2 regions of the Streptomyces sp. NPDC000075 genome follow, and region 2 is predicted to be linked to the other one. Evidence: riboswitches for the same ligand, from Rfam matches in the RefSeq annotation. Region 2 holds a riboswitch; the other holds the start of a gene.

Region 1 (3,349 bases), on a different contig from region 2:
GGGTGGCCGCACCGGCGGGCGCAGCCCGACCAGTGCACGGGCAGGCCGCCGGCGGATTCCGCAACGACCGCGCGGGCGTCGGCGCGCACGTCCGCGAGGGATTTGGCACAACCGGGCCTGCCGGTGCAGGCGGTGACGGACAGCCAGGGGCTGCCGGGCCGGGCGACCAGGCCGGCCGCCTCGACGCGCGCGCACGCGCCGGTGTTCGCGTGCGGCAGGACGACGCTGCGCCAGGGGGTGACGCGCAGCTCGCCGTCAGCACCGCCGGCGGCCTCGGTCAGTACCCGCCACTGTGCGGAGCTCAGCCGTCCGAGCGGGGGCAGCACGCAGAGTCCGGCGCCGTCTTCGCCCCAGGGCCGGGGCGGTTCGGCACAGGGCCACGCCACTTCGGGGCGGTGACCGGCCGCGATCCCGGCGGCGTCGAGCCTCAGCGCGAACTCCCGTGTGTCCAGGGTGTGTTCGTCAGCCAGTTCGGCGATCCGCCAGGGACGGTTCCCGGCGGCGTCGGCGGAGTCGAGGAAGTACTCGGCGGCCAGCAGCGCGGCCCGGGGCGCGTCGGCGGCACCGACCTCGACGGCGTCGGCGGCCGCGCCGAACCGCACCAGGGCCCGGCCGCCGGGAACGTCGCCGGGGACGTTCCCGGCACCGGCGGCGGTCCGGTCGTCCCGCGGCTCCGCGCGTCCCGCGCTCCCGGTGCCGCCCGCGCGGACGGACAGCACGGTGACGTCGGGTTCGAGGGCGGCCACGTCCCCGCGCCCGTCGTCGAGGGCGAACAGGAACCGCCCGGAGAGGGCGGCCGCCCGGGTGCTCGCGCAGAGCAGCCGGTCGAGTTCCCGGACCCAGTCCACGACGAGGGGCCCGCCGAGGGGGCTGGCCACGATGTTGCGCACCCGCTCGTGGCTCGGGGCGGGCAGCAGCCCGGCGCCGCCGAGCATCTCCGCGAGCCCGGCGCCGCAGCCGTCGGCGAGGCCGCGCAGCTGGACGTTGCCGCGCGAGGTGAGTTCCAGGTGCCCGTCCCCGAACCGGTCGGCGGCGAGCCCGAGCACGGCGGCCTGCCGGCCGGTGAGCAGCCCGCCGGGGATCCGCACGCGCGCCAGGTACCCGTCGTCGGCGGAGTGCAGCCGCAGCGCGCCGGGGCAGGCGTCGCCGCGGTCGCGTATGACGGGTTCGTCCCGCGATGCGGCGGAAGGGGGCTGGGGCGGCATGGCCGCGAGCATACCCACGTTTCCCCACCCCCGACCTGTGTCCGTCGCCACCCCGACCAGCGCAATCCAGCCCCACCGCCGATCCTTCCAGCCCACCGGAGGCCCTCCCGGCCCCACCCGGGGGTACCCCAGCGGTAGCCGGGGGAGTTTGCGGCGCGGCCCGATGGGCAGAGCCCCGACGGCGCACCGCACCGCGGCTCACCACCCGCGAGCTCCCCACCCCACCTCCCGGCCAGGGAGACGGCCACCTAAGATGACCTTCCGGCGGACCACTCGGCCCGTCACCGCCGAGGACGGCGACATGGGAGGAAGCCCGGTGCGATTCCGGCGCGGTCCCGCCACTGTGAGCCCCGCGGAGCGATCCGTGAGGTGAGTCAGGAACTCCCGCTGTCCTCACTGCCCGGGGCGCGGAAACCCCGAGGAAGGCCTGCCGCCGCATGATCCTGCTGCTGTCGACGTCCGACACCGATCTGCTCAGCGCCCGCGCCGCGAACGTCGCCGGCGGCCCCGTGCCGTACCGGTTCGCGAACCCCTCCCGCCTCCCCGTCGACGACCTCCCCGGGCTCCTCGACGGCGCCGAGCTGGTCGTCGTACGCCTCCTCGGCGGCCTGCGCGCCTGGCAGGACGGCCTCGACGTGCTGCTGGCCCCCGGCCAGACCCGGCCGGTGGTGGTGCTGACCGGCGAACAGGCCCCGGACGCCCAGCTGATGGAGGCCTCCACGGTCCCCATCGGCATCGCCGCCGAGGCCCACCGCTACCTCGCGCACGGCGGCCCGGCCAACCTGGAGCAGCTGGCCCGGTTCCTGTCCGACACGGTCCTGCTCACCGGCCACGGCTTCGAGCCCCCGGCCGCCTCCCCCACCTGGGGCCCCCTGGAGCGGCCCGCCACGCAGGCCACGGGCCCGCAGGTGGCGGTGCTCTACTACCGCGCCCACCAGATGAGCGGCAACACCGCCTTCGTGCACGCCCTCTGCGACGCCGTCGAGGCCAAGGGCGGCCGCCCCCTCCCCCTGTACGTCTCCTCGCTGCGCACCCCGGAGCCGGAGCTGCTCCACGCCCTGGAGCAGGCGGACGCCATCGTCACCACCGTCCTCGCCGCCGGCGGCACCCGCCCCGCGACCGCCTCGGCGGGCGGGGACGACGAGTCCTGGGACGCGGGCGCCCTGGCCGGGCTCGGCGTGCCGATCCTCCAGGCCCTGTGCCTGACCGGCTCGCGCAGCACCTGGGAGGAGAACGACGAGGGCCTCTCCCCCCTCGACGCCGCCACCCAGGTCGCCGTGCCGGAGTTCGACGGCCGCCTGATCACCGTCCCGTTCTCCTTCAAGGAGATCGACGAGGACGGCCTGCCCGCCTACGTGGCCGACGCCGAGCGGGCCTCCCGCGTCGCCGGCATCGCGGTGCGCCACGCCCGGCTGCGCCACATCGAGCGCGCGGACAAGCGGATCGCGCTGGTCCTCTCCGCGTACCCCACCAAGCACTCCCGCATCGGCAACGCGGTCGGCCTCGACACCCCGGCCAGCGCCGTGGAGCTGCTGCGCCGCCTGATCGCCGAGGGCTACGACTTCGGGCCCGAGGCCGACATCCCCGGCCTGGTCTCCGGTGACGGCGACGAGCTGATCCGCGCCCTGATCGAGGCCGGCGGCCACGACCAGGACTGGCTCACCGAGGAGCAGCTGGCCCGCAACCCCGTCCGCATCCCGGCGGCCGACTACAAGCGCTGGTTCGCCGAACTCCCCGCGGACCTGCGCGAGAGCGTCGAGGAACACTGGGGCGAGGCCCCCGGCAACATGTTCGTGGACCGTTCCGCGAACCCCGAGGGTGACATCGTGCTCGCGGCCCTGCGCCGCGGGAACCTCCTCATCCTCATCCAGCCGCCGCGTGGCTTCGGCGAGAACCCGATCGCGATCTACCACGACCCGGACCTGCCGCCCTCGCACCACTACCTGGCCGCGTACCGCTGGATCCAGGCGGCCGCGCAGGACGGCGGCTTCGGCGCCGACGCGATGATCCACCTGGGCAAGCACGGCAACCTCGAATGGCTGCCCGGCAAGAACGCGGGCCTGTCCGCCTCCTGCTCCCCGGACGCCGCCCTCGGCGACCTGCCCCTCGTCTACCCCTTCCTGGTCAACGACCCGGGCGAGGGC
Region 2 (3,349 bases):
CGCTCCCTGACACCCAGCGCCGAGGCGTCGGCCCCGTCGAGCAGCACCCGGCCGGCGGTGGGCCGCAGGGCGCCGTAGACGCAGCGCAGCAGCGTCGTCTTGCCGCTGCCGTTCGGCCCGACGACCCCGACCGTCTCGCCGGGCCGGGCGGTGAGCGCGATCCCGTCCAGCAGCGTCCGCCCGTCGGTCTCGTAACGCAGTCCCTCGACCGAGAGTTCCAGCGGACGCCCCGTCATCCGGTCACCCCTTCGCTGCGGGTGGACCTGCGCAGCATCCACAGGAAGAACGGGCCGCCGGCCAGCGCGGTGACCACGCCGACGGGTATCTCCCCGGGCGCCGCCGCCGTCCGGGCCAGCAGATCGGCCAGGCTCAGGAAGACCGCCCCGGCCAGTGCGCAGACGGGCAGCAGCGCCCGGTGCCCGGCGCCGACCACCATGCGGGCGGCGTGCGGAACCATCAGGCCGACGAAGCCGATCGCCCCGCTGCAGGCCACGAGCACCCCGATGACCAGGGAGGCGAGGACGAACACGGCGGCCCGGAAGCGGCCGGTGTCCAGGCCGAGGGTGCGGGCCCCCTCCTCCCCCGCGAGCAGCAGGTCCAGGGGGCGTGCCAGGGTGACGAGCACGGCGGTACTGGCGAGCAGCGCGGCCGCCGGCAGGGCGAGTTCGTCCCAGCGGGCCCCGCCCAGGCCGCCCAGCGTCCAGAAGAGCACGGAGCGGAGCTGGTCGGGGTGCGCGGCCAGCACCAGGACCAGGCTGGTCAGCGCGGACAGGACGTACTGCACGGCCACCCCGGCCAGGATCAGCCGCCCGGTGGTCATCGTGCCACCGCGCCGGGCCAGGGCGTAGACGGCGACGAGTGCGGCGAGGGAGCCGGCGAACGCGGCCAGCGGGAGTCCGGCGGCGGTTCCCGCGCCCACCCCGAGCACGATGACCAGCACCGCCCCCGCCGACGCGCCCGAGGAGGCGCCCAGCAGGAAGGGGTCGGCGAGGGCGTTGCGGACGAGGGCCTGGAGCACGGCGCCGGAGACCGCGAGCCCGGCGCCGACCACGGCCCCGAGCAGCACGCGCGGCATCCGCACGTCCCACACGATGGAGGCGAGGGCCCCCCGTCCCCCGGGTCCGGCCAGCAGGACGTCGAGCACCCGGCCGGGGGCGATGCGTACGGGTCCCAGGGCGAGCCCCGCCACCATCGAGGCGGCCAGCGCGGCCGCGAGGAGCACCAGGGCGGCCGTGGTGCGGCGGTACCCGGTCACGCGGCGTCGGGGTGCAACTGGCGGCCGAGGGACTCCACCGCGTCGGCGACGCGTACGCCGAGGACGGCCGAGGACAGCGGCAGCACGACGAACCGGCGGTTCTTCACGGCGGGAACCTCCGCCAGCGCCGGATCGTTCAGCAGGCGCTGCTTCTTGGCCTCCACGGCGGTGCCGCCGTAGTCGTAGATGAGAATGGTCTCGGGCCGCCGCTCGATGACCTTCTCCCACGGCACGTCGCCGAAGGTGTTCTGGAGGTCGGCGAACACGTTCGTCCCCCCGGCCAGGGAGACGATCTCGTTGCCGATGCCGTTGCCTCCGGAGGTGAAGGCGGAGGACTCGCCCGAGTCGTAGACGAAGACGGACGGCCGGGCCCGGTCCCTGACCCGTGCGGTGACGGCGTCGATCCGGCGCTGCTGGTCCTCGATGAGGGCCGTGCCGCGCTCGGGCACGCCGAAGGTCCGGGCGACCTCGGTGATCTCGGTCTTCAGCTGGGCGAGCCCGACGCGGCCGGGGGTGCAGTACTCGACGCTGAGCCGGGAGCCGATCCCCGAGCCGGCGAGCCCCTCGCGGTCACGGCCCTGCCCCTTGTCGAAGGCGCTGGAGTACCCGCCGTACACGAAGTCCGGGTCGGCCGCGAGGAGCACCTCCTTCGACGGGTACTCCTTCGCCAGCACCTTGATGCCCTCGTAGGCGCTCCGGTAGGCGGGGAGTACGGCGTCGTCGAGGTAGGCCGTGCCGGCCATCCGGTCCTGGAGGCCGAGGGCCAGCATGATCTCGGTGGCGTGCTGGTTCATGGTGACGGCGCGTTCGGGCGGGGCCTGATACGTGCTGGTCACACCGCAGTTGGTGACGGTGTACGGGAACCCGGGCGCGGACCGGGCGCCGGGGGCGGGCCGTTCCTCCCCGGACGGACCGCCGCACGCGGTCAGGGAGAGCAGGAGCGCGAGCGCGGTGAGCGGGCGCGGGGCGGCGCGGAAACGCGGCATGGTGAGGCCTCTCCGGGGGATCCTCGTCCCCGGTCGAAGTGAAGAGGCGGTGCGTCAGTGTCTGACTCCCGGGACCCCGCGGACGGGGTCGCCGGTCACAGTGGCGGGACCGCACCGGATTCACACCGGTTTCCTGGCCCGCACCGCCCGGGACAACCCGGCCAAGTCTGCCAGATGCCGCGTTTGCCCCACAGTGGGGATCAAGGGGGCCGCCGGTGGCGGGAGCGCCCGGCACGGAGGATCGTGGGCGGCGAGGGGGGTGTGGAGGAGGTCGGTCATGCGTCACGGCAGCCATCCGGGGCACGGCGGTCCCGGGCGCACGGCCAGGGCCGGCCGGCTCCTCCTGGCCCCCCTCCTCGCGGCGCTGCTGCTCGGCGCGGGCACCGGCGGTTCCGGCGAGACCGTCTCCCTCGACGGTGACCGCCCCGGCGAGCGGCTCGACGTCACCCTCACCGGGGTCGTCGACCCGGCGGGCCCGGCGCCGGCGCCCGGGGCCGACCGGCTGGTCGCCGTGGAGCTGCGCCTGGAGAACACCGGAACGGTGCCGTACGAGGACTCCCCCGCCCCGGCCGCGCACCTCCTGGACACCACCGGGCGGCGCTTCACCGGCCTGAGCGATGCCACGGACGCGGGCCCGGCTTTCCCCGGCACCGTCAGCCTCGCCCCCGGCGGATCGGCGACGGGGTACGTCGTCTTCCGGCTGCCGCGCGCATCGCGCCCGGCGGCGGTGCAGTTCGCCCTGGACGCGGGGCTCGGCGACGACGTCGCCCACTGGAGCCTGTCGTGATCCGCTGCCGGAACCAGCCGGAAATTATCTCGACGTATCTAGTGACTTAGCAGGCACCCGCCAGTAGAACTTGTTCCCACTCCGCCGAGAGTGAGGAACGCCACATGAGTGACAAAGGCCTGCACAGCAAGGTGTCCCAGGGTGTCTCCCGACGTGGATTCATCGCTGGAACTGGTTCTCTTCTGGGGGCCATGGCCCTGGCCGTCAATACCGTCCCGGCCCGTGCGAATCCCGCCACCGCCTCCGCCACCGTCTCCGCCTCCGCCAACGCCCCCATCACGTCCGGGACCCATGTCCCCGCCCTCGTCATCGGCACCGGGT

Evidence for each region. A riboswitch is a leader RNA that binds a small molecule or an ion and turns the genes downstream of it on or off. The one in region 2 is predicted to bind cobalamin.
Region 1: another riboswitch for cobalamin. It lies ahead of cobN (cobaltochelatase subunit CobN); the one in region 2 lies ahead of ABT403_RS03820 (ABC transporter substrate-binding protein).

Annotation. Positions count from the first base shown of each region.
Region 1 is NZ_JBEPFL010000006.1:305,022-308,370, reverse strand. Features, by position in the region: gene ABT403_RS10620 (ferredoxin-like domain-containing protein) at 1-1,205, opposite strand, end outside; cobalamin riboswitch at 1,485-1,609, shown strand; gene cobN (cobaltochelatase subunit CobN) at 1,643-3,349, shown strand, end outside.
Region 2 is NZ_JBEPFL010000002.1:355,576-358,924, reverse strand. Features, by position in the region: gene ABT403_RS03830 (ABC transporter ATP-binding protein) at 1-236, opposite strand, end outside; gene ABT403_RS03825 (FecCD family ABC transporter permease) at 233-1,255, opposite strand; gene ABT403_RS03820 (ABC transporter substrate-binding protein) at 1,252-2,241, opposite strand; cobalamin riboswitch at 2,277-2,414, opposite strand; gene ABT403_RS03815 (DUF4352 domain-containing protein) at 2,519-3,028, shown strand; gene ABT403_RS03810 (GMC oxidoreductase) at 3,133-3,349, shown strand, end outside.